DNA from 3 places in the Pseudarthrobacter sp. MDT1-56 genome. Region 3 is predicted to be linked to each of the others. Evidence: riboswitches for the same ligand, from Rfam matches in the RefSeq annotation. Region 3 holds a riboswitch; each other region holds the start of a gene.
What was found. Region 3 has a riboswitch for thiamine pyrophosphate ahead of AC50YC_RS15800 (bifunctional hydroxymethylpyrimidine kinase/phosphomethylpyrimidine kinase). Riboswitches for the same ligand answer to the same signal wherever they lie in the genome.

Region 1: it holds a riboswitch for thiamine pyrophosphate, as region 3 does, so the genes downstream of both, AC50YC_RS06605 (FAD-dependent oxidoreductase) here and AC50YC_RS15800 (bifunctional hydroxymethylpyrimidine kinase/phosphomethylpyrimidine kinase) in region 3, are expected to answer to the same signal.
Region 2: it holds a riboswitch for thiamine pyrophosphate, as region 3 does, so the genes downstream of both, AC50YC_RS16690 (ECF transporter S component) here and AC50YC_RS15800 (bifunctional hydroxymethylpyrimidine kinase/phosphomethylpyrimidine kinase) in region 3, are expected to answer to the same signal.

What each region holds. Positions count from the first base shown of each region.
Region 1 covers NZ_JBWZCK010000003.1:356,542-366,987, reverse strand. Annotated here, with positions in the region: partial or broken gene AC50YC_RS06625 (DEAD/DEAH box helicase) at 1-796, opposite strand, end outside; gene AC50YC_RS06620 (RNB domain-containing ribonuclease) at 1,098-2,603, opposite strand; gene AC50YC_RS06615 (ferritin-like fold-containing protein) at 2,645-3,316, shown strand; gene thiE (thiamine phosphate synthase) at 3,351-4,058, opposite strand; TPP riboswitch at 4,085-4,219, shown strand; gene AC50YC_RS06605 (FAD-dependent oxidoreductase) at 4,261-5,619, shown strand; gene thiS (sulfur carrier protein ThiS) at 5,616-5,852, shown strand; gene AC50YC_RS06595 (thiazole synthase) at 5,858-6,676, shown strand; gene AC50YC_RS06590 (4a-hydroxytetrahydrobiopterin dehydratase) at 6,757-7,431, shown strand; gene AC50YC_RS06585 (hypothetical protein) at 7,461-7,763, opposite strand; gene AC50YC_RS06580 (DUF3107 domain-containing protein) at 7,837-8,061, opposite strand; gene AC50YC_RS06575 (TetR/AcrR family transcriptional regulator) at 8,118-8,783, opposite strand; gene moeB (molybdopterin-synthase adenylyltransferase MoeB) at 8,867-10,087, shown strand; gene AC50YC_RS06565 (GNAT family N-acetyltransferase) at 10,188-10,446, shown strand, end outside.
Region 2 covers NZ_JBWZCK010000012.1:104,453-114,898, forward strand. Annotated here, with positions in the region: gene AC50YC_RS16670 (glutamate--cysteine ligase 2) at 1-764, opposite strand, end outside; gene AC50YC_RS16675 (UDP-N-acetylglucosamine 1-carboxyvinyltransferase) at 841-2,364, opposite strand; gene AC50YC_RS16680 (energy-coupling factor transporter transmembrane component T family protein) at 2,461-3,264, opposite strand; gene AC50YC_RS16685 (ABC transporter ATP-binding protein) at 3,261-4,895, opposite strand; gene AC50YC_RS16690 (ECF transporter S component) at 4,912-5,595, opposite strand; TPP riboswitch at 5,662-5,805, opposite strand; gene AC50YC_RS16695 (heme-degrading domain-containing protein) at 5,999-6,544, shown strand; gene AC50YC_RS16700 (DUF4386 family protein) at 6,536-7,303, opposite strand; gene AC50YC_RS16705 (DUF4235 domain-containing protein) at 7,469-7,732, shown strand; gene mnhG (monovalent cation/H(+) antiporter subunit G) at 7,750-8,166, opposite strand; gene AC50YC_RS16715 (MrpF/PhaF family protein) at 8,156-8,434, opposite strand; gene AC50YC_RS16720 (Na+/H+ antiporter subunit E) at 8,431-8,976, opposite strand; gene AC50YC_RS16725 (Na+/H+ antiporter subunit D) at 8,973-10,446, opposite strand, start outside.
Region 3 covers NZ_JBWZCK010000011.1:111,672-122,117, forward strand. Annotated here, with positions in the region: gene obgE (GTPase ObgE) at 1-1,381, opposite strand, end outside; gene rpmA (50S ribosomal protein L27) at 1,499-1,762, opposite strand; gene rplU (50S ribosomal protein L21) at 1,824-2,132, opposite strand; gene AC50YC_RS15800 (bifunctional hydroxymethylpyrimidine kinase/phosphomethylpyrimidine kinase) at 2,488-4,125, opposite strand; TPP riboswitch at 4,108-4,205, opposite strand; gene AC50YC_RS15805 (Rne/Rng family ribonuclease) at 4,311-7,544, opposite strand; gene AC50YC_RS15810 (vitamin K epoxide reductase family protein) at 8,019-8,690, shown strand; gene ndk (nucleoside-diphosphate kinase) at 8,786-9,205, opposite strand; gene AC50YC_RS15820 (DUF4233 domain-containing protein) at 9,246-9,689, opposite strand; gene AC50YC_RS15825 (bifunctional folylpolyglutamate synthase/dihydrofolate synthase) at 9,693-10,446, opposite strand, start outside.

The DNA of each region.
Region 1 (10,446 bases), on a different contig from region 3:
GCTGGCGGATGTCGCGCTTGGTGAGGCCCTCGTCGTCCGGGTCGGCGGCGCGGATGTGGGTCGGCTTGGTCATGTAGCGGCGCGCCATGGCGACGACCGGGCCGGGCATGGTGGCCGAGAACAGCAGGGTCTGCCGGACCGGCGGGGTGCCGGCGATGAGGGTCTCGACGTCGGGCAGGAAGCCGAGGTCCAGCATTTCGTCGGCCTCGTCGAGGATGACCATCTTGACGTTCTTCAGCACGAGGTGCTTCTGCTTGTACAGGTCGATGAGGCGCCCGGGGGTGCCGACGACGACCTCGACGCCCTTCTGCAGGGCCTCGACCTGCGGCTCGTAGGCGCGGCCGCCGTAGATCGTGGTGATGCGGGCGTTGCGCTTGCGGGCGGCGTTCTGCAGGTCATTGGCGACCTGGACGGCGAGCTCGCGGGTCGGCACGATCACGAGGGCCTGCGGGGCGCCGGGTGCGGCCAGCGAGTCAAAGCCTGCATCGTCGGGTCCAACGACGCGCTGCAGCGCCGGGATGCCGAACCCGAGGGTCTTGCCGGTGCCGGTCTTGGCCTGGCCGATGATGTCGTGGCCGCTGAGGGCGACCGGCAGGGTCATGGCCTGGATCGGGAAGGGGTGGGTGATGCCGGCGTCGGCCAGCGACTCCACGATGTCGGCGCGGACGTTGAAGTCAGCGAAGGTTTTCTCGGCGATCTCGTGCGGCTTCTCGTCCGAGATGATGGTCTCTTCCGGCTCGAGCGTTTCCGTTCCGGATTCGTCGGTCAGAAGCTGGTGCGTGTGCAATTCACTCACTAGGGGAGTTTCCTTATTCATTTTGGGCTGCGCTGCTTGCTCAACGGGGCCGGCCGGGTGGCCGTTCCGGAGCACGCTCAGGCGCGCAGGCAATTCCAGTGGAAGCCGATCGCGGGCTATCTAAATGCTGGCACTGGGGACCAGCGGGTCTATCTCAAGATCGCGTAGGGGCGGGCTTGTTGAATTCGAAAATCAAGGAAATCAACGACCGGGCATCCATATCTACCCTTCCAGTCTAGCCGCACGCGGCCCGGATCCTCGACTGACACCGCAGGCGGCGCGCGGGAGCACAACCGATCGCTTAGCCCACCAGCTCCAGCCGGACCTCGCGGGTGGCAATGTCCGAGGACACGATCCGCACCCGGACCTGGGTGCCGGGTTCCAGTTCTCCGGGGCAGCGGGCGGTGACCGCGGGCTCGGCGATCTGCACGATCCCGGAGGGTCCGTTGCCGTTTCCCGGCTTGGTGCCGCCTCCTCCGTTACCGTTCTTTCCGTTCGCGTTCTTCCCGTTGCGGGGGTTCTTGGACCCCGAGATCACGACGGCGTCGAACTCCTGCCCGACGTGGTTCACCAGCAGCGCCGCCTCGACGGTATCGAGGGAGAGGCGCTCCAGTTTGGCAGCAAGCTGGTCCGAGGTCGCCATGATCGCCGGAAGGGAGGGAAGGGCCTCACGGGCCCAGTCCGGGACAGCCATGCCGTTGCTCAGCGCCTCGCAGATGACAAGGACGAACCGGTCGATCAGTCGGCGCAGCGGGGCGGTGGAGTGGGCATAGGCAGCGCCGATGGCGGCCTGGGTGGCGGCGTCGGGCACGGTCCCGTCGAAGGGGGTGTAGCCGGCGCCGCGGAACAGCATGCCGGCGGAGTGCACGATCGCCAACTGCCGGGGGTCCGTCGGATCGAGCGTGCGCAGGTATTCGCCGTAGCTCACTTCGCCGTCCCAGGGCTTGCCCAGGGCGCGGGTCTGGCGGTGGAAATGCGCCAGCGAGGCCTCATCGGGGGCCGGCATGGTGCGCAGGATGCCGACCTTGCCCGCCAGCATGATCTCCGCGGCGGCCATCCCCGTCATCAGGGAAATCTGGGCGTTCCAGTCCTCCACGGGCAGCGGAGGCGCGGCGGCGATCCGGTAGCCGCCGTCGGGCAGCTGTTCGATTTCCTGTTCCGGCATGTTCAGGCTGGCGCCGCCGCGGAGCCGTTCCAGCTCAACCCGCTTTATCCCGACTTCCTTGAGCAGCTGCAGCACGGGCGCGGCGGTGCCGGCGTCGAGCTCGGCCTGCACCCCCCGGTAGTTGAGCTTCGCGCGGCTCCGGACCGTCGCGCGGCGGACCAGCACCGCGGACACCCCGGCCGCGGCGTCCAGCTCGAATTCCCAGACAAACGCAGCGCAGTGCTGGCCGGCGAGCAGGCTGCCGGCTTCTTCGCTGATGATTTCCGGGTGCAGTGGAATCCGGCCATCCGGAGTGTAGAAGGTCTGGCCGCGGCGGCGGGTTTCGGCGTCGAGCGCCCCGCCGGGGGCCACGAAGGAAGGGACGTCGGCGATCGCGTAGAAGACCTTATAGCCCTCCCCGGAACGGTCAATGAAGAGGGCCTGGTCCAGGTCGGTGGAGGACGCTGGATCGATGGTCACAAACTCGATGTGCGTGAAATCCAGCTCCGGCAGCTCATGCCCGGCGACTGCCTCCTTGGCTTCCCGGAGTGCGTCCTCAGGGAAGGGGCCCGGCAACTCCAGCGTCGTGCGCAGCGCGTTGAGCGCCTCGGCCAGTTGGTTCTTCTGCTGGTGGACACTGGGGGTCAAGCGATGATGGGACACGAAAATCAGATTAGCTTCATTTACGCCATTAGTCTTGGATCATGAGCACATCCCCGGCTGATCCTGCCCATTACAACAGCTTCCTGATGGATCTGCTCGGCGTGATGGCTTACGGCGAGCTTTCCGCCTTCGAGCGGCTCTCCTCCGATGCGCGGTATTCACCCACCCTGCACGACCGTGCGGTGCTGGGCCGGCTCGCCGTGATCGAGTTCCAGCACTATGAGCTGGTGAGCGCCAAACTCGACGCCATGGGCCTGGATGCGGAGGCCGCCATGCTGCCGTTCCAGCCGTCCGTGGACCACTTCCACGAACGCACCCGGCCGGCGGACTGGTACGAATCCCTGATGAAGGCGTACGTCATCGACACCGTCTCCGCGGATTTCTACCGTGCCATTTCCCGCTACGTCGACGCCGGAACCCGGACCCTGGTGGAGCAGATCCAGTCCGATGGGGGCGCGACGGCGGTGCTGCGGGAGCGGATCAAGACCGCCCTTGCCGACGACCCGCGGCTGGCTTCGCGGCTGGCGTTGTGGGCGAGGCGCCTGCTCGGGGAAGCACTGACCCAGGCGCAGCGGGTGAGTTTTGAGCACGCCTTCATCGGGGGCCTGATCGGCGCGGACGAGGACCGGTCCAAGGAACTGGTCCGCGAGCTGATGGCGGAACTGGCGGCGAACCACTCACGCCGGATGACCGAGCTCGGCCTGGCCGGCTGAGCGGACGGACCGGACCGGACCCAGTTCCCCGCGTTCAGTTCCCCGCGGCGTCGAGTGCCGCGAGCAGGGCCCGGGCGGCGTCCGCGGGATCGTCGGCTTCGGTGATGGCGCGGACCACCACGATTCTCCGCGCGCCCGCCTCCACCACCTGCTCCACATTTCCAAGGTCAATGCCGCCGATCGCGAACCACGGCACCTCGCCCGCGACTTCGCCCCGGGCCTGGCCCTCGGCCAGGGCCGATGCCCGGCGGGTCGCGTCAGCCGCGTAGCGCACCAGATCAAGCCCGACGGCGGCGCGCCCCGGCTTGGTGGGGGTGGCCCACACCGGCCCGACACAGAAGTAGTCCAGGCCAGTGCGGCCGGTGGAGGCGGCGATGGCTGAGTCCACCTGGTCCGGGCTGTGGGTAGAGAGCCCGATCGCGGTGTCCTCGCCCAGGAAGTCCCGGGCAGCCCCGAGGGGGATGTCCTTCTGCCCGATGTGGAACACCGGCGCCCCGGAGAGCGAGGCCAGGTCCGCCCGGTCGTTGACGGCCCAGAGCCGGTCGTGACGGCGGGCCGCCTGGTGCAAAACCTCCAGGAGTTCCAGCTCCTCGGCTGCCTCCAGGGACTTGTCGCGAAGTTGGATGATGTCAACGCCGCCGGCAAAGGCCGCGTCCACGAAGGCCGCGAAGTCGCCCCGGTCCTGGCGGGCCCCGGTGCAGAGGTAAAGGCGGGCAGTGGCGTGGGCGGCATCCTGGCTCATGCGTTCAGCCTAGTTCCTCTAAACTGGGCGAATACCGCGGGAGCCCGCCGCAGCCGATCACGCCACAGGCGTCCGGCGCGCACGGGCTGAGAGGGCGTCAGAGCCGACCGCTTGACCTGATCCGGTTAGTACCGGCGTAGGGAAGGAATCCTTCTTGGGCCACACATCCGTCCGCGGCACGCCCGCGGGACCTGAAGCAGCGATGGCCGATGACGCCGAAACCCCGGAATGTTACGACGTTGCCGTGATCGGCGGCGGAGTCGTCGGCCACGGGATCGCCTGGGCAGCGCGGCTCTCGGGCCGTTCGGTCGCCCTGATCGACGATGCCCCCGGAAGCGGCGCCAGCTGGGCGGCTGCCGGCATGCTCGCCCCGGTGAGTGAACTGCACTACCAGGAGGAAGCTCTCCTCGAGCTCATGCTGGAATCCTCCCGCCTTTGGCCGGCTTTCGCCGCCGGACTGGATGGCGGGCTGGACGGCGGAGCAGACCGTGGAGCCGGGCGGGCCGGGACAGACGACGGCACGGGTTACCTCACGACGCCGACTCTCGCCGTGGGTGCCGATGCCGCCGACCGCCGGGCGCTCGCGGACCTGCGCGCCGTCCAGCAGGGGCACGGCCTTGCCGTGGAGCCGCTGACCGTCCGGGAGGCACGGCTACGTGAGCCGCTGCTGAGCCCGGGCATCTCCTGCGCTTTCGACATTCCCGCCGACCACCAAGTGGACCCGCGCCGTCTGATCGCCCGGATCGGCGGACTCCTGGCCGCCGACAGCCGCTGCCGGATCATCAGCCGGCGCGCTGCCGGGCTGCTCTGGGCGGACGGACGGGTGACGGGCTCCAGCCTCGTCGGCGGCGGCACCGTCCGGGCCAAAGAAACCATTGTGGCCAACGGCCTGGGCGCCGCCGCGCTCAGGGGCCTGCCTGCCGGACTCCGGTTGCCGCTGCGGCCGGTCCACGGCGACATCCTCCGGCTCCGGGTGCCGGAGAAACTGCGGCCGCTGCTGACCGCGACGGTGCGGGGACTGGTCCGTGGCGTGCCGGTTTACCTCGTTCCCCGGCAGGACGGCACGGTGGTGATCGGAGCCACCCAGCGGGAAGATGACCTCGGAGCCGACGACCAGACGAAAGCCACGGACCGCGGCAACCCTTCCGGCGGCAACCAGGCCGGCGGCGCCGTGTCCGCGGGCGGCGTCTACCAGCTGCTGCGCGACGCGCAGCAGCTGGTCCCCGCCGTCGCCGAACTGGAACTGCTCGAGGCCACGGCGCGGGCCCGGCCCGGGACTCCGGACAACGCGCCGCTGCTGGGCCGGGTCGCTGATCCGCAGCACGGGGACGTGGCGGGACTCATCATCGCCACCGGGTTCTTCCGGCACGGCATCCTGCTTACCCCCGCTGCCGCGGAGATCTGCCGGCAACTGCTGGACGGCGTCGCGGACCCCCGCTGGGCGCACTTCCGGCCGGACAGATTCGCCACCGGACCGCAGGTCACCGGCACGCAGGAAACAGCCCCCCGGAATACCACCAACCGGGACACCACCCCTGAGCACAGCAAGGAAACGGTATGAACATCCGACTGAACGGAACAGAGCACTCGCTCGCCGACGGCGCCTCGGTCAGCACCCTCGTCAGCCAGATCACCGGCCGGCCGCTGGCCCCGAACGGCCAGTCTGCGGACGGCGGGAAACTTGGGGTCGCCGTGGCCCGCAACGCGGAGGTGGTTCCGCGCAGCCAATGGCACGGCACCGCGCTCGCCGACGGCGACGACATCGAGCTGGTCACGGCGGTACAGGGAGGATGAGCAACATGGCGGAAACCACACGGGCCGCGGAACAGGCGGTCTCACCGGCGGCGGCAGATCCCTTCACGGTCGACGGCGTGCAGTTGGGGTCGCGGCTGATCATGGGCACCGGCGGGGCGCCGAGCCTGGACGGGCTGGGGGCCGCGCTGCTGGCCTCCGGCACCGAGCTGACCACCGTCGCGATGCGGCGCTACTCGCCGGCGGAGGCAGGGTCGCTGTTCCAGCTGCTGCTGGACCACAACATCCGGGTGTTGCCCAACACCGCGGGCTGCTTCACGGCCAAGGACGCCGTGCTGACGGCTGAACTGGCCCGCGAAGCCCTCGAAACGGACTGGGTGAAGCTGGAAGTCATTGCCGACGAGCACACCCTGCTGCCGGATGCCGTGGAACTCGTCGAGGCCACCGAACTGCTCGTGGGCCGCGGGTTTAAGGTCTTCGCCTACACCAACGACGACCCGGTGCTGGCCCTGAGGCTGGAAAACCTCGGCGCCGCCGCGGTGATGCCCCTGGGCGCGCCGATCGGCACCGGACTGGGCATCCTGAATCCGCACAATATCGGGCTGATTGTTTCGCGGGCCTCCGTGCCCGTGGTCCTGGACGCCGGGATCGGCACCGCCTCGGACGCCGCCCTGGCCATGGAGCTTGGCTGCGACGCCGTGCTGCTGGCCACGGCCGTGACCCGCGCGCAGAATCCGGTGCTGATGGGGGAGGCCTTCAAGCACGCGGTGATCGCCGGTAGGCTGGCCAAAAGGGCCGGCAGGATCCCGCGCCGGGAGCACGCGCTGGCGTCCTCGGCTATGGAGGGCCGGGCCGAATTCCTCTAGGGCCGGAACCGCTCAGCCCGCACACCTTGCGGTTGGGGCCATCCGGGGAAGGCCCGGCCCGACGCAGCAAGGAGCCCGCCATGGCAGCCCCAAATGACATCCTCAGCGAGAGCCAGGTCGACGCCGCCCTGGCGCAGCTGCCGGACTGGAGATACCGGCTCGGCGGTCTCGTTACGGCCTACAAGGCACCGACGGCGGCCGCGGCGCTGGAGCTGATTGCCGCCGTCGGACGCTTGGCCGAGGAGCAGAACCACCACCCGGACCTGGATTGGCGCTACAACCGGGTCTTCCTGCGCTACAGCTCCCACGACGCCGGGGACGAAGTCACACGGCGGGACGTCGCGGCCGCGACTGCCGCCGGTGCGGCGGCGGCCGGAGTCGGCGCCACCGCGGAACCGGGCCTGTTCCGGACCGTGGAGGTGGCCATCGATTCCGAGGATCCGGCCGCCATTGCGGAGGTCTGGCGGGTGGCTCTCGGCTACCGCCGGGGCGGCGCGAACGACCTGGTGGACCCGTTCGGGCGTGGCCCGACGCTCTGGTTCCAGGAGACGTCCACTCCCAGTCCCAACCGGGTGCACCTGGACATCCACCGCAGCAGGGCCGAGTCGGGTCCCGTGCTGGAGAAAACTGCGGCCGCCGGGGCCTTAATGAACCGTGACCACGCACCCAACTGGGTGGTGGTCACGGATCCGCAGGGAAACCAGCTGTGCCTGTGCACTGAAGCAGGCCACGGTCCCGGCGTGCCGGAGGCATGAGCTCCGGCGGCCGGCCCGCTTCCCGGCGGCTAGTAGCGCAGGATGGCGGTGAGCCGTGCGGTGTCGCGGCTGGTGCGGGTTTTGCCCAGGTACAGCACCGCCGCCACGGAGGCGGCGGCACCCAGGACCATGGGGAGCACCCACGGAATCCAGGTCAGCCCCGGCTGGTAGCCAAGTCCGGCGGCCATGAAGGCGATCCAGCTCAGCATCCCGACGGTCAGTGAGACCCCGGCTGGCACGGCGATCCCGTACTTGGCGTGGCGCTTGTCGTTGGCCCACACCACAAAGCCCGCGGCCACGGTTACCAGGGCGACCACAATCAGGGAAAGCATGTCGGGACTCCTTGCGGTTTGGGGAACCGGCCAGCCGGCAGGGGTGCTGCCGGCGCACAGGGGCGGCTGGTGGTTAGAGCGCGCCGAAACCGACGCGGCGCGTTTCCTCGGCGCCGATTTCAACATAGCCCAGGACGTTCGCGGGGATGATGATCTGGCGGCCCTTTTCGTCGGTCAGGCGCAGCTCCGTGCCCTTCGCGATGGCCTCGCCGACCACCTTGGCAACGGCGTCGGCCTCCTGGGACGATTCCAGGACAATTTCGCGGCCGATGTTCTGTATGCCGATCTTTACTTCCACAGCAAGGCCTCCCAGCCAATCAAAGTTTTTCTCAGGGTGTTATCTCTATTTGTAGTCTAGGTTTCCTTGGGGAAGCGGGAGATTCCGCGCCAAGCTAAACGGTAGATGAGATCGCTGGCCACATCGAGGTCAAGATTCCCGTCGGTTTCCAGCCAGTACCGGGCGCTGACCTGCGCCATTCCGGCGAGACCGCGGCCCAGCAGCTGGGATTCCAGTTCGGGCAGCTTGGTGTCCTCGGCGATGACCCGGGCGACGGCGTCGGCGAAGGTCTTGTTGAAGGCTTCCAGCCGTGCACTGACATCGGCGTCATTGACGAGGTCGGATTCGAAGACGAGGCGGTGCGCCTGGTCGTCACTGGCGATGAAGCGGAAGTAGGCCCGCATCACTGCCTGGACACGCTCGTCGTTGTCCGTGGTGGAATTGAGCGCCCCGAGCAGCAGCCCAATCAGTTTGCTCAGCTGGCTGTCCAGCAGGGCCAAATACAGCTCGCGTTTGGACGGGAAGTGCTGGTACAGCACCGGCTTGCTGACGTGGGCGGTCTCGGCGATTTCGTCCATCGCTGCCCCGTGGTAGCCGTTGGCAACGAACACTTCCTGGGCCGCCGCGAGCAACTGTGCCCGGCGCTCATCGCGGGGCAGCCGTGCCGATCGCTGTCCGCTGCGTGCCGGGACGTCCGGTGACTTTCCGGCATTACCCCGCTCAACCGGTGCCTGATGAACCACTGTGGGCCTTCTTTCCTTGCTGTTACGTCCACTTTACGTGCCGGTAATATGACCTGGCGGCATCTTCGGGCATAGATTGAAGTATGGCTTCCAAGTACACCCCCAGCCCAGCCTCCGCGACCCCGGAAACAGCATCCAGGGCGCCCGGACCGCTGGTGGAACCGGCCGACGGTTTGAGCCCGGACGAGGTGGAGCGCTACTCCCGGCACCTGATCATTCCGGAGATCGGGTCCATCGGGCAGCGCCGCCTGAAGAACGCCAAGGTCCTTGTGATCGGCGCCGGGGGCCTGGGCTCTCCCGCGCTGCTGTACCTGGCCGCCGCCGGGGTGGGAACGCTGGGAATCGTCGACGACGACACCGTGGACCCGAGCAACCTCCAGCGCCAGGTGATCCACGGCGTGGCGGACGTGGGCCGGCCCAAGATCGAGTCGGCGCGCGACGCCATTGCCGCCCTGAACCCGCTCGTGGAGGTCCGGCTGCACAATGTCCGGCTGGATGCCTCCAACGCCCTGGAACTGTTTGCCGGCTACGACCTCATACTTGACGGCGCCGACAACTTCGCCACCCGCTACCTCGTAAACGACGCCGCGGCGATTCTCGGCAAGCCCTACGTCTGGGGTTCGATTTTCCGCTTCGACGGGCAGGTCAGCGTCTTCTGGGAACAGTTCGGGCCTACTTACCGTGACCTGTACCCGGAGGCGCCGCCCGCGGGCTCGGTGCCGTCCTGCGGGGAAGGCGGTGTGTTCGGGATGCTCTGCGCCGCAGTGGGCTCGCTTATGGTGACGGAGGCCGTCAAGCTGATCACCGGCGTCGGGCGTTCCCTGCTGGGCCGCGTGGCGCTTTTCGACGCACTCGGCGGGACCTGGCGCGAAATCAAGGTCTCCCGGGATCCCGAGGCTGAGCGGATCACGGAATTGACCGACTACGAGGCTTTCTGCGGCATCACCCCGGCCGCCGCGGCGGGCACCGAACACACTGTGACGGCAACGCAGCTGGCCACGATGCTGGCCTCCCGCACAGCCGGACTCAAGGACTTCCACCTGGTTGATGTGCGGGAAACAGGGGAGTACGACATCGTCCGGATCGATGGGGCCGTGCTGATCCCGCAGGGCCGGATCCTGGCCGGCGAGGCCTGGCCTGAGCTGCCGCAGGACACGGACATCGTGTTCCACTGCAAGGCCGGGACCCGGTCCGCGGCCGTCCTCGCCGCTGCCCGGGCTGCCGGTTATGAGCGCGTCAGCCACCTCGACGGCGGAATCCTTGCCTGGGTGCGGGACGTGGAGCCGGACAAGCCGGTCTACTGATCCGGCCAGCCCGAAGTGAACCGTTGCGTAGGGGCCGGTGAGATGTCGGTGCGATGGTGATTGTGCGATTTGGCTCGGTTGGAATGGGAGACGAGGACTCATGGATGTCAACGTGAGAACGCCGGACGTCAACGAGCTCAATCAGATATTTCGCGTGCTGAAGCAGTGGCAGTACGACGAGGGACCACTACATCTGCATCCGGGCGACTTGGGCTGGTACTCACTCCGTGGAGCTGCTGCCACTGCCGCTGCGACACGGGTGTGGTCGTATGGTGGCACGGCTCTGGCGATCGCGCTCGTCGACGGCCCCCAGTTGTTGCGATTCGCGATGGACCCGGCGCGGCACCAGGACGAGTCTC
Region 2 (10,446 bases), on a different contig from region 3:
AGCGCCGCGTCCTCGGCGCGCAGGCAGACATCGGCGACCCGGATCTCCACGGTTGGATGATTCCGGCACAGCCGCGCGTCGAAGTAGACCATTCCCTCGTCCATCAGGACGTTGCTTTCCACCAGCCGGGTCACCAGTCGCCGGTAGACCGGCAGGCTGCCGAAGATCATCGTGGGACCCGACCCCGGCCAGCGGTTCCACGCCTGGGTGCGGTAGCTTTCGAATCCTGTCTCCGCGCCGTTCCAGTAGGGGGAGTTCGCGCTGAGGGCGATCAGCACGGCGAGCTTGTCGCGGATCCGGTCCATCACGGCCACGCCTTCCTCCGGAGACTCCACGAAGGTATGGACGTGCAGTCCGCAGGTCAGCTGGTTCCGGACCGTGAGTCCGAAGCGCTGCTGCATGGTCAGATAGCGCTGATTCGGCGTCAGGTGGGTGGCGGAGCCCTGCGGCGAGGTGGCGAGGGCGGCGACGCGGCCGCCGTGCACCTGGGCGGCTTGGTCCGCGTGGGCCCGGCCGTGGTTGAGCTGCCGGAGCAGTTCGGTGTAGTCCAGGCACGGCCGCGTCTGGGTTTCGATCTGTTCCAATTTGAGTTCATAGCTGAAATCGGTGCCCTCGCCGATGTCATGCAGCCGTGCCGGGTCGACCGGGCCCGCGTCCTGCCTGGGCGGGACCAGGCTGGGCAGCATAACGCCGGCGAGGGCCAGCAGCATCCCCGTTTCCGGGTCCACTATCAGCAGTTCTTCCTCCACGCCGAAGGTGCGCATGTCTCTATTGTGCGACACGATCCGCCGAAACGCTCGGGGGCCTTGGACCCGGGCGGGTTCAGCGGGTTCGGCGGATTCAGTCTTGGAAGTACTCGATCTTCGCGCCGAGGGTGTTGAGCCGCTCGGCCAGGTCCTCGTAGCCGCGCTCGATCACATAGATGTTGCGCAGTTCCGAGACGCCGCGGGCGGCCAGCATCGCCAGCAGCAGGCAGGCCGCGGGCCGGAGTGCCGGCGGGCAGCCCACCTCGGCCGCACGCCACTTGGTGGGTCCATTGACGTAGATCCGGTGCGGGTCCAGCAGCTGCACCTGGGCGCCGAGCTTGTTCAGTTCGGTCAGGTAGATCGCCCGGTTGTCATAGACCCAGTCGTGGATCATCGTCTGGCCCTGGGCAGTCGCGGCGATGACCGCGAAGAACGGCAGGTTGTCGATGTTCAGCCCGGGGAACGGCATGGGGTGGATCTTGTCCTCGGGGGCGCGCAGTTCCGAGGTCCTGGTGGTGACGTCCACCAGCCGGGTGCGCCCGTTCCGGGCCAGGTACTCGCCGGAGACCTCCAGCCGCTGGCCCATCTGTTCCAGCGTCGCGAGTTCGATTTCCATGAATTCGATCGGGACGCGCCGGATGGTCACTTCCGAGTTCGTGACGATGCCGGCGGTGATCAGGCTCATCGCCTCGATCGGGTCCTCGGACGGGAAGTATTCGATGTCGGCGTCGACGGCGGGGCGCCCGGTGATCTTCAGCGTGGTGGTTCCCACGCCCTCGATCCCGACGCCGAGCATCTGCAGGTAGAAGCAGAGATCCTGCACCATGTAGTTGGGGCTGGCGTTGCGGATCACGGTGGTGCCGCTGCGGTGCGCGGCGGCCATAATGGCGTTCTCGGTGACGGTGTCGCCGCGTTCGCTGAGCACGAAGGAGCGGTCGCGCCCGTCCGACGGCGGCGCCTGCACGGCGTAGAAGCCGGCCGTGGCGTCGACGCTGAGGCCGAACTGGCGCAGCGCCTGCATGTGCGGCTGCACGGTGCGGGTGCCAAGGTCGCAGCCGCCGGCGTAGGGCAGCCGGTACTCGCTGGATTCGTCCAGGAGCGGGCCCAGCAGCATGATGACGCTGCGGGTCCGGCGGGCCGCCTCGACGTCCATCGAGTCGAGGTCCAGCACGGCCGGGCGGCGGATCTGCAGGTCGTTGGCGTTGAGCCAGGTGCATTCGACGCCGATGCTGGTCAGCACCTCGACGATCCGGTTGACTTCTTCGATCCGGGCGAGCCGCCGCAGGGTGGTGGTGCCGCGGTTGATCAGGCTGGCGCAGAGCAGGGCGACGCCGGCGTTCTTGCTGCTGTTGACGTCGACGGAGCCGGACAGGGTGCGGCCGCCCTCGACCCGGAGGTGCGTCATGGCCGGCCGGCCCACCTTGACGATGCTCCGGCCGAAGATGGACTCGAGCCGCTGGATCATTTTCAGGCTCAGGTTCTGCTTGCCCTGTTCCATGCGGGCAATCGCGCTCTGGCTGGTTCCCAGCTCGGCGGCGAGCTGCCCCTGGGTCCAGCCTTTCTGGCCACGGGCGTCGCGGAGCAGGGCTCCGACTTCTTCAGCAGTCTCGTAAGTCATACCCGAAAAATATCACGGATGATTTATTTTTCCCCGTCATTCCGGGCGCAACGCCTCGAATCTCACAGAAATACCCGCGTCGTGCGATAACGGCCGCTACTGCCGTGCGAGGAAGACCATGTTCCAGGTCCCCGCTGCGAGCGAGGCGGCGACGGCGGCGCCGGCAATCAGCACCCCTCCCAGCAGCACCCAGGCGTCCACCCCGCTGAACGTCGATGTCCGGGCCCAGGTCCGGTGCGCGCCGCCGAAGCCCCGGGCCTCCATGGTGACCGCGAGCCGGGAGGCGCGCCGGACAGCCTGCACCAGCAGCCCGAAGCTCTGCCCCAGGGTGGCGCGGAGCCGCTGCAGCGGACTCCCGTGGGAGCCCACGCCGCGGGCACGGCGTGCCATGCCGATGGTCTGCCATTCTTCGGCCATAAGCCCCACCAGCCGCATCGCGGCCAGCGTCCCGAGGACGAAGCGGTGCGGCAGCTTCGCCTTCTGCGCGAGGGCGTCGGCCAGGTCCGTGGGGTCCGTGCAGCTCATCAGCAGCACTGCTGGCAGGGCAATGGCCAGGCCGCGGAGCATGAACCCCAGCCCGAGCTCAAGGGATCCTTCGCTGATGGACCAGATCCTGGCGTCCAACAGGATGCTCCCGCTGTCCGGCGCCAGGATCGTGGTGCTCCAACCGCCCAGTGCGGCGGCCAGGATCAGCGGCCAGCCGCGCTGCCAGAGCAGGCCAAGAGTCAGCCCGGCCAGCGGAAGGATCGCCAGCTCGAAGGCCAGGGCCACCGAGGCCGACACCCAGTCGATGGACAGTGCCAGCACCATCGTGATGAGCATCACGGCGGCGAACTTTGCCAGCGGGTTGGCGCGGGTCAGCAGGGCATGGTTGCCGCGCAGGGTCAGTTCCTGCCTCATGGCGCGGCGACCTTCCCGGGTTCCTGGTGTTCAGGGGCCCGGAGGCTCAACTCGGTGCCGCCCAGGACCTCGCTGAATTCGGCATCGTGCGTCACGGACACGACGGCGGTGCCGTCGTCGAGCAGTTCGGAGAGGAAGGAAGCCAGTTCCGCCCAGGTGTTGGCGTCCTGGCCGAACGTGGGTTCGTCCAGGACGAGCACCTGGGGATGCGCGGCGAGGACGGTGGCCACCGACAGGCGCCGTTTTTCGCCGCCCGAGAGCGTGTAGGGGTTGGCGTCCACCAGCTCCGTGAGCCGCAGCCGCTCCAGCAGTTCGTCCACGCGCTCCTCGCCGCGGCCCAGGTGCCGGGGCCCGAACATCAGCTCATCGAGCACCCGCCCGGTGACGAACTGGTGCTCGGGTTCCTGGAACACGGTGCCGATCCTGGCGATCAGCTGCTGCGCCTTCCACCGGTACGGATCGATCCCGGCACCGGCGCTGAGCTCCAGCGTGGCCGAAACCGTGCCGGACACGGGTGCGAGCAGGCCGGCGAGCGTAAGGGCGAAGGTGGACTTCCCCGAGCCGTTGGGGCCGGTGATGGTCAGGGCCTCCCCGGCCCGGACCTGGGCCGTGATACCGGACTGCACGGGCTGCGGCGGGATGGGCCGGAAGCCGCCGCGCAGACCGGCCCGCCGCGGCCGTTCGCGCGACACGGCCAGGTTTTCCGCGGCCAGCAGCAGACGCCCCGCGGTGCTGGCACCGGGTGCGATCCCTCCCAATGCGCCGGACGTGCCGGCATCCCGCGCGCCCCCGCGCGCCCGGGTCTGCGGGACGTACCCCGGCACCCAGACTCCTGCCGCGGTGAGCATGTCCCGTGCCTGCGCCAGGACCTGGTCCGGCGGCCCGTCGACCAGGACGGCGGAGTCCGTGGCCGATCCCGGCTGCAGCACCACAATCCGGTCCACCAGCTCCTTCCAGACCGAAACCCGGTGCTCCACCACCACCAGGGTGGCTCCGGTCTTCTCCAGGCAGCGGCCGACGGCGTCGCGGACTTCCAGGACGCCGGCCGGATCCAGATTGGCGGTGGGTTCGTCGAGCAGGATCAGCCCGGGGCGCATCGCCAGGATGCCGGCGAGCGCCAGGCGCTGCTTCTGCCCGCCGGAGAGCGCGGACGTCGGGTGGTCCAGCGGCAGCCGGCCCAGCCCGACGTCGTCGAGCGCTTCCGCTACCCGTGACCAGATATCCCCCGGGGGCACGGAGAGGTTTTCCGCGCCGAAGGCGACGTCGTCGCCGAGGCGAGAGAGCACCACCTGGGTCTCCGGGTCCTGCTGCATCAGCCCGGCCCGGCCCCGCCGGGACCGCGGCGGGGCGCCGTCGATGAGCAGGCTGCCGGTCTCGTCCGCGTCCTCGGGGTCCGCCGCGGGGCCAGGCGCGTGCTCAGCGCCGCCCGCGGAGCTGTCGCCGAGCACCCCGGCCAGGGCGTGGAGCAGCGTGGATTTGCCGGCACCCGAGGGTCCCAGCAGCAGCACGCGCTCCCCGGGCCGGATGTCCAGGTCCAGGCCGCTGACGGCGGGCCGGGACCGGCCGGCGTGCCGCCAGCCCCAGCCGCGGGCGGCGATTGTGGCCGGGCGTACTGTATCTGAGGATGTCATGGTCAGTGTGCGGACGTCAGACGGGCTCCGTGGCGGCCTTGCGGGAGGCGAAGGAACTCAGCACGCCGGTCCGGGCCAGGCCGCGGGTGGCGAGCCAGGACAGCCCGCCGGCGATCACGGCGCCGGAGATGGCAGTGAAAATGATGTACGCGAGCTTGTCGCCGCCGGCGTAGGCGATGTTCCAGCCCCAGGGCAGGAATGAATCATTCAGACCGCAGAACAGGCCCGCCCCGGCACCGGCGAGCAGGGACACCGGAAGGTTGAACTTCCTGTACATGAAGGCGGCGAAGACCAGTTCGGCGCCAAGACCCTGCAGCAGGCCGGAGATGAGCACCGTGGTGCCGTACTGCGAGCCCATGATCAGCTCGCCGGTGGCGGCCACGGCTTCGCAGAACAGCGCTGCGCCCGGCTTGCGGATGATGAGCATGCCCAGCACCGCGGGGATCATCCAGCCGCCGGCGTAAAGCCCGGTGAGCGGCGGGTAGAACGCGTTGACGGGGGCGGAAATGATGTTGGCGCCCTGGGACCAGGCCCAGAAGATCACGCCGCCGGCCACCGCGATCAACGCGGCCACCACAATGTCCACTACACGCCAGTTATGGCTGCGTCGGGCGGGCGTGGTGGCAGGTTGATGCCTGGCGGGTTCGTGGTTGGCAGGTTCTTGCTTGGCAGGTGTGTGCTCGGCTGATGTGTCAGTCATATCGTCCTCCTGAGGAACAGGAGGGGAGAGTGACCCGGGGCCCGCAGCTTCCTCCGCCACCCCGCGCACTCTGAGAACTCGACTCCCTTGCGCCGGTACTAACCGGATCAGGTTCGAGGGTCTGCGGCTGTCCGCACTCTCAGCGCCCACCTGTGGTTTCCCCGGATTCCTCCGGTGATGCCCGACGGCGGCGCTCCCCTGTCGTATCTAAATATCGCCCTTGTGGGCGTGGCCCAGTTTACACCCGTGGAGCGTTGTTTTCCGGGGCCGGCCGTCACAATCCGCCGGTGCCCGCGCCGGTGACCCGGAACGGCCCGCTTGGTAGAGTCGGCAAAGCACGGGAACGCCGGACGCCGCGGCCGGCCGGCCATCAACGGCGGTGAACTAACGGAAGCTGAATCATTTGACCAACTCACCAGTGCCCTCCCCCGACTACGACCCGGACTCGGCGGAACCGCAGCCGCACGGTTCCCTGGGTGCGCTCATCGGCCGCATCCTGGCGGAAATGGATGAGCTGCAGTTCAGGTCCTTCAGCAAGGACGACGCCCTGGACCTCGGGCTCCTCCTGGTTGAACTCGGCCGGCAACGGTCCCACCCGATCGCCATCGACATCACCAAAGGCGAGCAGGTGCTTTTCCATGCGGCGCTGGAGGGCGCCACCCCGGACAACGAACGCTGGATCAGGGCCAAACAGCGCACAGCCGTGCGGTACGAAGTCCCGTCGCTGCTGGTCGGTCTCCGGGCCCGGGCCGCCGGAGGAAGGATAGAGGACAACGAATGGTTCGACCAGCAGGAGTTCGCCGCGCACGGCGGTGCCTTCCCCATTTATCTGCGCGGAACGGGGATGGTCGCCACCGTCACGGTCTCCGGACTGCCGCAGAAAGCCGACCATGAGCTGGTGGTCGAGGCCCTGTCGGAAATCCTCGGCCGCTCCGCGCGGTCAGACTAGCCTGCCGGAGCTGCCGCTGCTCCGGGGTGTCCGCGCGGCCAGCCGGATCAGGGCCAGCCCAACTGCCACGAACCAGACCCATAACAGCACCCCGTAACCCCAGTAGAACTCCGGAACCGCGTCGCGCAGCGCCTCCGCGACGACGCCCAGGCCGCCGGTGGCGATCCCGAGCCAACCCAGGGTCCGCGGCAGCACACCTTTGAGCATGACGACGGAGATCAGCAGGATGCCAAGCGCTGACAGGACGCCGACGACGGCGGGGGTGTTGTTCTCCGCAACGATGGCCTCGGCGGCGGTCGCGTAACGGAGCCGGGCTGCATCATCGCCGGCCGCGGTGTAACGGTCGCTGAGGTACACGAGCACCAGGGAGCCCCGGCTGGTGACCGGGACGGCGAGGATCAGCGCCCACGACAGGCCGCCGATGACGGTGGCCAGCAGGGCCAGGCTCTTATCCAGCGGGGCGAGCGCCGCAAACAGGGCCACGAACACCAGCACCGGCAGGATGTTCGGCACAATCCACAGCAGCTGCTCGGCGAGGTAGACCCCCTTGTTCCCCGCAATGAATTCCAGCGTCTCGGAGCCCCCGTGGACCGGGGGCGGGGCGGCGAAGTCCAGGACCAGGGCGAGGATCAGCAGCGCCACGAAGAGCGCCGAGGCGATGCCGGCCCAGAAATAGAGCCGCCGCCAGGTCTGGCCGTCGGTCGTAGGGGCGGTGGGCGGCGAGGCGTGGCCCCGCGGTCGGGTTTTGGGCTGGTCCATGCTCGAAGGTAGGACCGGGCCGGACCCGCCGGACAGGGGCGTTGGTCCCGGCCCGCCCGGGATCCAGTCCGGGATCCCGGCGGGTCCCGCGTCCCTGGCTGAACCGCCTGGCCAGGAACGCTAGGCTAGGGGAAGCCCTGTTTCCTCCCACAAGGAGTCCGAAGTATGAACATCTTCATCAAGCTGCTCGGCACCGGCATCAGCCTGCTCGCCGGCTTTGTTGGCACCAAGCTCGTTGACACCGTCTGGGAGAAATCCACGGGCAACAGGCCGCCCAAGGGCCACGACGACGATGTGCCCACCACGCTTCGCTCGGCCCTGACCTTCGCGCTGGTCTCGGCGTCTGTCAGCGCGATCATCCAGGTCCTCGCCAACCGCGGCACCCAGCGCGCGATCACCCGCTTCGCCAAATCCCAGGACCTGGTTTAGGGCGCATCGTCTAGCCCTCAGCGCCCGTCGGTGGCCGCGTCGCCGTCGTCGTCGGTAAAACCGCGTTTGCCGGCCGCCTGCTGCACCACTGCCTCCAGTTCATCTGTGCTGAGCAGCTCCGGGTGCAGGTGCTTTGTCCGGTAACCGGCCCGGCCGACCATATGCGCGGACACCGGCACGGTGAGCAGCTGGAAGATCCACGCCACCACCAGCACCGGCCACACCCACCAGGTGCGCATCTGCAGGCCCAGCGCGAAGAGCAGCAGGAACAGCCCCAGCACCTGCGGCTTGGTGGCTGCGTGCATGCGGGTCATGAGGTCCGGGAAGCGGAGCAGGCCCAACGCCGCGGCGAGGGACATCAGGGCGCCGACCACCATAAAGACCGCCGAGACAGCGTCGATCACGGTATCGGCGGAAAATGTCTCAGGATTCACTGGTCTTCTCCCGACGGTCGGCAACGAAGCGGGCGACCGTGACGGAGCCGACGAACCCGATGAGGGACACCGCCACCAGCAGCATGAGGCTGTTCAGGTGCCGGTTCGCAGCCATGTCGATGCACAAGGCGGCGCCCACGATCGCCAGCAGCACGTCCGCGGCGAGCACCCGGTCCAGCAGTGACGGGCCGCGCGCGATCCGGATAATGGCGCCGCCGGCAGCCAGGGAGAGCACCACGGCGGTGACGGTCAGGACCAGCTGCATCATGCCGCCACCTCCTGGTTGAGTGCGGACAGTTCGGCTTTGGTGCCCATGATCCTGATCAGTCCGGCCTCCGTGTTGCGGACGTCCTTGCGCAGCTGCGCGGCGTCGGCGGCGTCGCGGATGTTGATGCCGTGGATGTAGAGCGTGGACGTGGAGCGGTCCACCTCCACGACCAGCGAACCGGGGATCAGTGCGGTGATGTGGCCGGTCGCGGTGACCAGCAGGTCGGAGTGGCTCCGGAGCGGGACGGCGACGACGGCGCTGATCACCTTGGGGCCGGTGACCACGGCCAGGTACAGGACCTGGAAGCTCGCTGCCGCCACTTTCGCCAGGAACATCAAGGCGAACGGAACTGCCCGGAGCACGTTGAAGCGCCCGCCGAGTTCCACCGGCGGCAGGTAGAACAGCCGGGCCACCAGGACGGCAATGAGGGCGCCGAAGAGCAGGTTCCCGGGGCTGAAGTCCCGCCAGAGGGCAACCCAGACAATCACAAGCCATACCAGCAGCGGGAGTTCCTGCCGCAGCGAGATCCGTTTCCGGCTCATTTGGACACCACCGGCGGCTCGGGCTGAGCGATCGCAGGAACCTGGGCTTCCTGGCCAAGGACCGCCTGGATGTACGAGGTCCGGTCGAGCATGTCCACGGCGGACTGGTCCGCCACCTTGTACAGCGGACCGGCGAAGATGGTCAGCCCGACGCCGAAGATGACCAGGCCCAGGGTGGAGCCCACCATGGTCCGCGGCAGCAGGGTGACGTTGGTCTTGCCGGCCCGGTCCCCCGTGGCCGAATCCTCGGGGGCGGCCAGCAGCACCGGATCGGGGTGTTCGGCGTCCTCGGGCTTGCGCCAGAAGGCGCGGTTCCAGACGCGCGCGATGGCCAGCAGGGTCAGCAGGCTGGTCAGCACCCCGCCGATCACGAGGGCACAAGCCAGCGGGGTTCCCAGCTGGACACCGGCCTGCAGCAGCCCCAGCTTGCCCAGGAAGCCGGAGAACGGCGGGATGCCGGCCAGGTTCATGGCCGGGACGAAGAACAGCACCGCCAGCAGCGGGGACAGCTTCGCGAGCCCGGCGACGCGGTCCATCGAGGAACTGCCGCCGCGGCGTTCGATCAGGCCGGTCACCAGGAACAGGCTGGTCTGGATGGTGATGTGGTGCGCCACGTAGAAGACGGCGGCGCCCAGCCCGGCCACCGAGGACATTGCGAGGCCGAACACCATATAGCCGATGTGGCTGACCAGGGTGAAAGACAGGAGTCGTTTGATGTCGCTCTGGGCCAGGGCGCCCAGGATCCCCACGATCATGGTCAGCAGGGCCGCGACCATCAGCGGGGTATTGAACGTGTCACCCGGGAACAGCAGTGTTTCGGTGCGGACGATCGCGTAGACGCCCACCTTGGTGAGCAGGCCGGCGAACACCGCCGTGACCGGGGCGGGCGCCGTCGGGTAGGAGTCCGGGAGCCAGAAGGACAGCGGAAACACGGCCGCTTTGATGCCGAACGCCACCAGGAGCATCACGTGCAGCAGGTTCTGCGTGCCCTGGTCCAGGTCCGCGAGCTTGATGGCGAGGTCGGCCATGTTGATGGTGCCGGTGGCGCCGTAGATCATCGCGATCGCGATCAGGAAGAGCACCGAGGACACCACGGAGACCACCACGTAGGTCACACCGGCCCGGATCCTCGGCCCGGTCCCGCCGAGTGTCATCAGCACATAGCTGGCGGTCAGCAGGATCTCGAACCCCACGTAGAGGTTGAACAGGTCCCCGGAGAGGAAGGCGTTGGACACCCCGGCCACCAGGATCAGGTAGGTGGGGTGGAAGATCGAGACCGGCGCGTCCCGGTCGCCGTCGGCCATGCCCTGCCCGGTGGCGTAAATCAGCACGGCGAGGCTCACGGAGGAGGAGACCACCAGCATCAGCGAGGAGAACTGGTCCACCACCATCACGATGCCCCACGGCGGGAGCCAGCCGCCAATGTTGACCGCCGCCGTTCCGCCGTCCCAGACGGAGGCCAGCAGCCAG
Region 3 (10,446 bases):
CGCGCGGCGCGGCCAGCAGTTCGGCGCCGGCCATCATGGTCGGCTCCCAGTCGAAGACAACGCCGTCGTCCTCGCCGATGACGACCATGTCGCCGGGCTTGGCGCCCTGCTTGAAGAGTTCGTTTTCGACGCCGAGCTTGGCCAGGCGGTCGGCGAGGTAGCCGATGGCTTCCTCGTTGGTGAAGTCGGTCTGCTTGACCCAACGCACCGGCTTGTCACCCAGGACGCGGAACAGCGGCTCGAGGTTCTTCTCCTCGCGGCGGATCTTGAAGCCTGATTCGTTGACGGCGCGGGGCTTGAGCACCGGGGCGTGGACCTTCGGCGGGGCGGCGGCGACGGCGTCGCGGGCGGCCTTGACGATTTCGGCCATGGCGAAGCCAAGCTGGCGGAGGCCCTCGTGGCTGGTCGCCGAGATTTCGAAGACCCTGTAGCCCCGGGATTCGAGTTCAGGGCGGACGAATTCGGCCATGTCCTTGCCGTCGGGCAGGTCCACCTTGTTCAGGGCGATCAGGCGCGGGCGGTGGTTCAGCGGGACGACTTCACCGTCGGAACCGGCGAAGCTCATGTCCACGGCGTACTTTTCCAGCTCGGCTTCGATGACGGCGAGGTCCGAGAGCGGGTCGCGGTCCGATTCGAGCGTGCCGCAGTCCAGGACGTGCACCAGGGCGGCGCAGCGCTCGACGTGGCGCAGGAAGTGGTGGCCGAGGCCCTTGCCTTCGCTGGCGCCTTCGATGAGTCCCGGGACATCGGCGATGGTGAAGCGGACCTCGCCGGCCTGGACCACACCGAGGTTCGGGATCAGGGTGGTGAAGGGGTAATCGGCGATCTTGGGCCGCGCGGCGGACATGGCGGCGATCAGGCTGGACTTACCGGCGGAGGGGAAGCCGACGAGGGCGATGTCGGCGATGGACTTCAGTTCCAGGACGACGTCGCTGGATTCGCCTTCGATGCCGAGCAGCGCGAAGCCGGGGGCGCGGCGCTTCTGCGAGGAGAGCGAGGCATTGCCCAGGCCGCCTATGCCGCCGGCGGCCGCGATGTATTCCGTGCCTTCGCCGACGAGGTCCGCGAGGACCGTGCCGTCCTTGGACTTGACCACGGTGCCCTCGGGGACCGGGAGGATCAGGGTTTCGCCGTGTTTGCCGGCGCGCCAGTCGCCCATGCCGGGGCCGCCGTTGGTGGCGTGGCGGTGCGGGGCGTGGTGGTAGTCAAGCAGGGTGGTGGTCTGGGGGTCGACGCGCAGGATGACGTCCCCGCCGTTGCCGCCGTTGCCGCCGTCGGGACCACCGAGCGGCTTGAACTTCTCGCGGTGAACGGAGACACAGCCGTGGCCGCCGGTACCGCCGGATACGTGCAGTACTACCCGGTCTACAAAGCTAGCCACGTGGATCTCCTCAGTGCTGTTCCCCGGGTGTCCAAAGACTCCCAAGATGATTGTAATGCGGTTAAAACACCGGTGGAGCGGACCTAATGGTCCGCCCCACCGACTTAAGACTTGTTGTTACTCTGCAGCTGCTGCAGCCACAATGTTCACAACGCGACGACCGCGGCGGGTGCCGAACTCGACAGCGCCGGGGGTCAGGGCGAACAGGGTGTCGTCGCCGCCACGGCCAACGCCGGCGCCCGGGTGGAAGTGGGTGCCACGCTGGCGGACGATGATCTCGCCTGCGGAAACTACCTGGCCGCCGAAGCGCTTGACGCCGAGGTACTGGGCGTTCGAGTCACGACCGTTGCGAGTGGAACTCGCGCCTTTTTTATGTGCCATTTGGAAATGCCTGCCTTAAAATTCTGGGGAATCTGCTGAAAACCTGAACAGTAACGATTAGTTACTTGATACCGGTGATCTTGACCTTGGTCAATTCCTGACGGTGACCCTGGCGCTTCTTGTAACCGGTCTTGTTCTTGAACTTCTGGATGACGATCTTGGGACCGCGAAGGTCCTCAAGGATCTCAGCCGTAACCTTTACCTTGGCCAGGTCCGAAGCTGCAGACGTGACCTTGTCACCGTCTACCAGGAGCAGTGCGGGCAACTCAAAGGTGCTGCCGGCTCCACCGGGGACGCGGTTCAGGGTAACGAAGTCTCCAACGGAAACCTTCTCTTGGCGGCCGCCTGCGCGGACAATCGCGTACACCACTGGGGAACTCACTTCTCTCGACGTTTATTACTAGATTTGCGTGCGGAACCTGGGTCCAAAGTTTTTGGTCCGGCTCACGCTGTGCCTCTACGCCGGTGGGTTCCCCGGGGGGACCCATGAGCTATCCCGTGGACAATCGCACTCGGAATTCAAGTGGAGCGTCCTCAAGGTCATAACCCAAGTGTTGGCGTAAGCACCGAAGATCTAGACTACGCTAATTTTGCCTTCGGCCGCAAATGAGGCTGGTTCCGAAGGGAGGTACGTGGTAGGCGCCACTCTGTATGGACAGGGTGTTGCCGCAACGACTTCCGGAACCGTGCCCACCTATCGTACAGGCTCCGCCCGGCGCCCTAGGTCAGGCGTGCAGCCGCGGCGCGTCGAAGAATTCGACCTCATACCGGGCGGACTGCCGGAAGGCCGTCGTCATGGCCTGCCGTTCGCTCTCCGAGGCCGCCAGTCCCGCCGCGTCGGCGTAGGCGACCGCCTGCCGGGTGGCGGCGGCGAACTCCTCATCCGCGTAGGTGCGCAGCCACGCCGCATAGGGGTGCGCGTCCGGGGCGCCGGTGGCGAGGAACTGTGCGTGCAGGGTCTCCCCTACCTCGGCGTAGAGCCAGAAGCACGGCAGTACAGCGGCCACCAGGACCCCGTAGCTGCCGGAGACCGAGGCCGCCAGCAGATGGTCCACATAGGTCTTCGTGACCGGCCCCGGCGTCACCCCGGCCGAGCGGGTGCCCAGCCAGGTGCGGTGCAGCTCGGACTCGACTTCGAGGCAGTTCTGTGCGGAACGGGCCCAGAAGAGCTGCTCGGCCTCCGTGGGCGCGATCGCCGCGGCGCGGGCCAGGACGCGGGAGTAGCCGTTCAGGTACAGGGCGTCCTGGGCGAGGTAGTAGGCAAACTCCTTCTCCGGCAGCGACCCGTCGGCCAGGGCCTTGATGAAGTCCAGTCCGTAGATCGCCGCCAGGTCCCCGGTGGCCGCTTCCCGGAGCGCGGCGGCGAAGGTACCCGCGGCCAGGACGCGCCCGGTCCTGCCATGGTCCTGGGTGTGCTGCTGGACGTGGTGGAAATGATGGACCGGGCCGTTGCCGGTTCCGACGTCGAGGTCCGCCGAGCTGCGCAGGGCCTCCTGCAGCCAGGGCTTGACCTGGCGGAGCGCGGCCTCCCAGTCCCCCGGCCCGGCTTGTCCCATGATTCTGGCCTGCACGGTCGCCATCGCCGAGGACAACGAGCATCCGGTGCCGTGGCTGTTGCGGGTAGGCACCCGCTCCCCCGGCACCACAACGACGTCCTGGACCAGCAGTCCTCCGGTGTTCACCAGCGCATCCGGACAGCCGAAGACGACGTCCGGATGGCCCTCGTTGCCCGGATCGCCCTGGCTGTCCCCGGCGCCGCTGCCGCCGTCGAGGTGGCCGCCCTTCACCAGGACCGTCGCTCCGGTCTGGGCCGCAAGCCGTTTGCCCTGCTGCAGGGCCACGGTCCAGTTCCCGGCGACGGGCTCGTGGAGCAGGAGGGCGAGTTCGGCAAGGTTGGGGGTGACCAGGTCCGCGTACGGCAGCAGCTCCTGCAACGCCGTCTCGGCGGACTCCTGGAGCAGCCGGTCGCCGCTCGTCGCCACCATCACCGGGTCCAGGACGACGACGGCGGGCCGGACCTTCTCCAGCCAGCTGCGGACGGCGTCGATCACGGCCGCATCCCCCAGCATCCCGATTTTAACGGCGTCGATGCCGATGTCCTGGCTGACGGCGTCCAGCTGTGCCGTGAGGAACGCTGCCGGCGGGACATGGACGGCGCTGACGCCTCGGGTGTTCTGCGCGGTCAGGGCGGTGATGGCCGCCATGCCGTAGCCGCCGTGCGCGGCGATGCTTTTCAGGTCGGCCTGGATCCCGGCGCCGCCGGAGGGGTCGGAACCGGCGATCGCGAGCACCCGCGGGATCCGGGGCGCCGAAGGGGCAGGGACACACGGAAGAAACGTGGAGGTGGTGGTCAAGAGAGACATCCCTTCGCCGGTGCTAACCGGACAGGTTCAACGGGTCTGGATCTCAGCCGGCTCGATGCGCGGCACCCCGTGTCAGGGATCCAGCCTAGCCGCATCCCTTAACGAAGTCGCGGGTGCGGCCCGGACCTGGTCGTATTGCTACGCCGTCCGGACCGCACCCGCGGCCCTGCTGAACTGTTCCGGTGCTAGAGCTCCGAGGCCGGAACCCCGACTCCGAGGATGATCGGTTCGCTCGCGGCAGGCTTGGCCGCCGGCGTGGTGGCCGCCGGGACCTTGGCCTCATGCACCGAAACGGCGGCGGACTGCCGGGTTTCCTGGCGCTGTTCCACCGAGGTCTCGTTGGCTGCGCCCTGGGCGCGGCTGGCGCTCCGGTTGCGGCGTCCGCGGCGTGCCCGGGAGGTGCCGGCCTCGGCTTCCGCTTCGGTCTGGGAACCAGGCGCCTGGGCGCGTCCCGGTCCGGTTCCGCCCGTGCGCGCCGGAGCGGCCGTTGCGGTCCGGGCTGCCGGAGCCTTCGTTGCCGGCGCATTCCCGGTCGGGGCGGCCGGTTCCTGCGCGGCCGGAGCCGTGGCTGCCGGTGCTGCCTCGACTTCACCCAGGTGGGCGAAGGCCTCGGTCAGGAGGTCCAGGGTGAGCGCGGGCGCGCTGGTCTCGTCGGCGTGTTCCACGAACGGCAGGGCGACCTGCTCGCCGCCGAACGTCAGCACGGCGGCGGGACGACCGGCAGCTTCCTCCGTGGCGGCCAGCTCGACGGCTGCCTCGATGGCGGCCTGGCGGGTCCCGGCGTCGGCAGCGGTGGCTGCTTCCCCGTCATGAAGGTGGGCGGCGTGCGCCGCTGCGGCGATGTTCGCCAGCGCGGCGCGGGTGGCCTCGGCCTTGGCGTGGCGCTCGGCCTCGGTGGGCTCGGCGTGGACTGCTGCCGGGGCGGACTGCTCGTCCGTGCCCTGGCTGCCCCTGCCGCGGCGGCGGCCCTTGCGTTCGGTCCGCGCGGCGGCGGGCTGGTGCTCAGTCCGCGGAACGTGGTGCTCGGCCGCCACGACGTTGGCGCGGCGGTGCTCCACCGGCTCGTCGTGGGTGACGATGCCGCGGCCGGCGCAGGTTTCGCACTGTTCGCCGAAGACTTCCAGCAGCCCGGTGCCCATCCGCTTGCGCGTCATCTGCACGAGGCCCAGCGAGGTCACTTCGGCGACCTGGTGCTTGGTCCGGTCCCGGCCCAGGCACTCCACCATGCGGCGCAGCACCAGGTCGCGGTTCGATTCGAGCACCATGTCGATGAAGTCGATCACGATGATGCCGCCGATGTCGCGGAGCCGGAGCTGCCGCACGACTTCCTCGGCTGCTTCGAGGTTGTTCTTGGTGACGGTTTCTTCGAGGTTGCCGCCGCTGCCGGTGAATTTGCCGGTGTTGACGTCCACCACGGTCATGGCTTCGGTGCGGTCGATCACGAGGGAGCCGCCGGAGGGCAGGAAGACCTTGCGGTCCAGGGCCTTGTGGATCTGCTCGTCGATGCGCCACGCGGCGAAGATGTCAGTGTCCTTGGTCCACTTCTCCAGCCGGCCCACGAGGTCCGGGGCCACGTAGGTGACGTAGGCCTCGATGGTGTCCCAGGCTTCCTCGCCGGAGACGATCAGCTTGGAGAAGTCCTCATTGAAGACGTCACGGACCACCTTGATCGTCAGATCGGGTTCGCCGTAGAGCAGTTCGGGAGCGAGGATCTTGGTCGAGGTCGACTGTCCCTCGATGCCCTCCCACTGGGCGCGGAGGCGGTTGATGTCGTGCGTGAGCTCTTCCTCCGACGCACCCTCGGCGGCGGTGCGGACGATGACACCCGCATCTTCCGGCAGGCGGTCCTTGAGGATCCGCTTCAGTCGGTTGCGTTCGACGTCGGGCAGCTTGCGGGAGATTCCGGTCATGGAACCGCCGGGAACGTACACGAGGTAGCGGCCGGGCAGCGAGATCTGGCTCGTGAGGCGGGCGCCCTTGTGCCCGACCGGGTCCTTGGTGACCTGGACCAGCACGGAGTCGCCGGACTTCAGCGCGTTCTCGATCCGGCGCTGCTTGCCCTCGAGGTTGACGGATTCCCAGTTGACTTCACCGGCGTAGAGCACGGCGTTGCGGCCGCGTCCAATGTCGACGAAGGCTGCTTCCATGGACGGCAGCACATTCTGGACCTTGCCCAGGTAGACGTTGCCGATCAGGGAATCCTGCTGGGTCTTCGACACGAAGTGCTCGGCCAGGACGCCGTCCTCGAGGACGCCGATCTGGATTCTGTCGTCGCGCTGGCGGACGATCATCTGGCGGTCGACCGATTCGCGCCGGGCCAGGAACTCGGCCTCGGTGATGACGGTGCGGCGGCGGCCGGTGTCGCGGGATTCGCGGCGGCGCTGCTTCTTCGCTTCAAGCCGGGTGGACCCCTTCAGGGACGTGACGCGGTTGTTGACGGGCGCCTCGGTGGCTGCGCGGGGTGCACGGACGCGGGTCACCGTGTTGGGCGGATCGTTGTCGTCCCCGCCGGTCAGTTCCAGGTCCTGGTCACCACGGCGGCGGCGACGGCGGCGGCGCGAGGTCACGCCGTCTTCGAGCTGCTCCTCGGCGCCCTCTTCTGCTTCTTCTCCGGCGTCTTCGGTTTCGCTTTCGGCACCGGCCTCGCTGTCGGATCCGCGGCTGCTGCGTCCACGGCGTCCGCGGCTGCGGCGGCGCCGGCGGCTTCCGGCGTCCTCGCCTTCAGCGTCCTCGCCCTCTTCTTCGTCGGCTTCTGCCACAGCGGCGGCCGCCGGGGCCGGGCGAACGGCGGCGGCCAGGTCGGGTGCCTGGAAAATCATCGAGGTGACCGCTCCCGGCTCAAGGAAAAGCGAGGAGGCGGCGGAGGGTGCCTCGGCCGGCGTTTCTGCTGCTGCCACGGGGGCTGCGGCGGGTGCCTCGACGGTGGCGGAGACGGCGGCTGCTGCCTCCGCGGTGACGACGGTGTCCTCCGCGGCCGGAGTCTCGTCGACGGTTGCGGCTGCCGGGGTCTGGGCGGAGGGGGCTTCCACGGCAGGGGCAGCAGCCTTGGCGCGGCGCCGGACCGGCTTCTCGGCCGGAGCTGCGACGGCCTCGGCGGCCGGGGCGGCGGCGTCATCCGCGAAAACCGGGAGGGGTTCGGCGACCTTGCGGGCACGGGAACGCCGGGCGGGTGCTTTGGCCTTGGCTTCGGCGGCCGGAGCCTCTGCCGCGTCGGTCACCTGTGCGGGGACCGCATCGAGGGCGGGGACTGCTGCGTCCTCGGGAGCGGCCGCCGCGTCCGCGGGGGCTTCCTTCTTCGGAAGGGCCTTGCGGCGGGTCCGGACGGGCCGCTTCGGCGGCGTTGCCACAGAGGCGGCTTCTGCTGAATCGTCGGCGCCGAGGGCGTTGTCATTAACCGTTACAACCTGGTCATTATCCATATGTGGCGACACTCCTGCCCCTGACGTGCCGCCACATCCGGCACCCGTTGGGGCAAATATTTGTCAACACCCGCAGGCATTGACAGAAGTCAATTGGATACCCTCAGGTTCGCACCGGCAGTGGGGTGCGGCAGCCCTGGAGGGCCGGCGGAATTGTTCTGAAACCCGTTGATCTACACGTCACAACCAGGTGCCGTCCAATGGCATTGCGGGACAGCCGGGATCAGAGGATCCGTGGCTCCCTGCTCATCATTGGCGGTCTTGGGAACAAAGTCGCCGGACCGGAATCCGGATGTGGATCGGGTTCCAGCCACGATCATTGTCTCACAGGACCCGCCAAATCAGGCGTAAGCGAGGCATCCGGCCCGCACCGTGGACCGAATCACTGGCGACGGCACGACGCTTCCCGGACTTCATCCAGCCTCCGGCGATAGAATCGGGCTAGCAGCACCCGACCCGAAGGACTTTCATTCCATGCCCACCATTTCCAGCGCTACCAACGAGGCAGCCGCCCAGCAGCAAGGCTCCAGCACGTCGGTCGCGGAACGGCCCTTGCCTCCGATGACCCGCGACCGCCCGTTCGCATGGCTCCTGCTGATCACCGGCGTCGTGGGCTGGGCTGCCTCCGGGGCCCTGGTGCTGGAGAAGCTAGAGGTCCTCAAGGATCCCAGCCACGTGACCGTGTGCGATGTAAACCCCTGGATTTCCTGCGGGCAGGTCATGCAGACCTGGCAGGGTTCGGTGTTCGGCTTCCCGAACATGTTCATGGGCATCGTGGCGTTCGCGGTCGTCATCACCACGGCCATGGGCATGCTCGCGGGAGCCACGTTTGCCCGCTGGTACTGGCTGGGCCTGCAGGCCGGCGTGACCCTGGGCTTCGCGTTCGTGGTGTGGCTGTGGTCGCAGGCGCTGTACTCCATCCACATCCTGTGCCCGTTCTGCATGGTCGTCTGGGCTGCGATGATTCCCCTGTTCGTCTGGGTCACCGTCCGCAACGTGACCCACGGCGTGATCCGCCTGCCCGCGGGCGCCACGAGGATCCTGGGCGACTCCGGCTGGATCATCACGGCGCTGCTCTACGTCGCCGTGATCGCCACCATTTTCTTCGCCTTCATCCAGGTCTTCATCGGGACGTCCGGCTACTGAGCAGATGAACCCGCGCTAAGCACCGCGAGGTGACAGCTGAGGCCAATGAGCGCATGCGCTCATTGGCCTCAGCTGTCACCTCGGTGAGGCAGGGGCTAGCCCTGGAACCAGATATTGATCTCGCGCTCCGCGGACTCCACGGAGTCGGAGCCGTGGACCAGGTTCTGCTGCACCTTCAGGCCCCAGTCGCGGCCGAAGTCGCCGCGGATGGTGCCGGGAGCCGCCGTCGTCGGGTCCGTGGTGCCGGCGAGCGAGCGGAAGCCCTCGATCACGCGGTGGCCCTCGAAGATCGCCGCGACGACCGGTCCGCTGAGCATGAACTCGACGAGCGGCTCGTAGAACGGCTTGCCCACGTGCTCCTCGTAGTGCTGCTCCAGCAGCTCGCGGCTCGCGTCGACCTTCTTGAGTTCGGCCAGGGTGTAACCCTTGGCTTCGATGCGGGCGATGATGCTGCCGGTCAGGTTGCGGGTGACGCCGTCGGGCTTGATCAGGACGAGGGTGCGCTCAAGGCTCACAGCTGCTCCTATGTGTTGGGGGTCGGATTCGGAAATAAGTCTAGTGGCTTTGACCTTCGGGGTGCGCTGCGTCCCAGGCGGCCTGTTCGCGGTCCCGCTGGGCGGACTCCCGGTCGATCCGGATGCCGGTGCGGATCCCGTACCACCAGGCCACCGCGAAGAGGCCGCCGACCAGGAACATGGCCGGCTCGAGGATGCCGGTCAGGATCAGCACGATCTGCAGGATCCAGCCCAGTCCCACTCCCCACGGCCTGGTCAGCACCGCGCAGGTGAAGGCGTATACGAGGCTCAGCGTGATCCCGACCGAGAAGATCAGGACCGGCGGGAAATCATCCCGCCGCAGCCCGAAGACGGTGAGGGTGCCGAAAAGCACCACGAAGGACTCCAGCAGCAGCACCGTCGAGGCGAACATGACCTTGGTGGAGCGGCGCTTCTTGGGCATGCCCGGGCGCCATTCGCGCTGGGCTTTGGTGAGTTTCGCCATGGTCTAGGCGTCCGCCTTTCCGAGCAGGATCCGGGCTTCCGCGACGAGGGTGATGGACCCGGTGACGAGGACGCCGCCGGCGAGGTCATCGTTGGCTTCGGCACGTTCCACGGCCCATTCGAGGGCGTCGTCGAGCTTTTCGGACACATGGATGTTGTCCTCGCCGAACCCGAGCTCCACCGCGAGCTCCGCGAGGTCCTCGGCCGGCACGGCGCGGGGCGAGTTGGACTGCGTAAAGCAGTACTCGGCGGCCAGGTCGCCGAGGGATTCCTTGAGCTGCCGGAGGATTTCCTCGGCGTCCTTTTCCCGCAGGATGCCGACCACCACGACGAGCTTGGTGAAGCTGAAGGCCTCGTGGATGGCCTCGGCGGAGACCCGGATGCCTTCGGGGTTGTGCGCGGCGTCTACGATGATGGTCGGGGCGGTGCGCACCACCTCCAGGCGGCCGGGCGAGGTGACGGAGGCGAAGGCCTCCTGCACGAGCCCGGCGTCGAGCGGCTTTTCAGCGCCGAAGAAGGCCTCCAGCGCGGCGATCGCGACGGCGGCGTTCTCGGCCTGGTGCGCGCCGTGCAACGGCACCAGCAGGTCCTCGTAGCGGCCCGCGATGCCCTGGATGGTGACCATCTGGCCGCCGACGGCCACGGTGCGGGATTCGACGCCGAATTCGACGCCCTCGAAGCGGAACGGGACGCTGGTTTCCTTGGCTTTTTCCAGCAGCACCTGGGCCGCGTCGCGGGGCTGTGCGGCGCTGACCAGG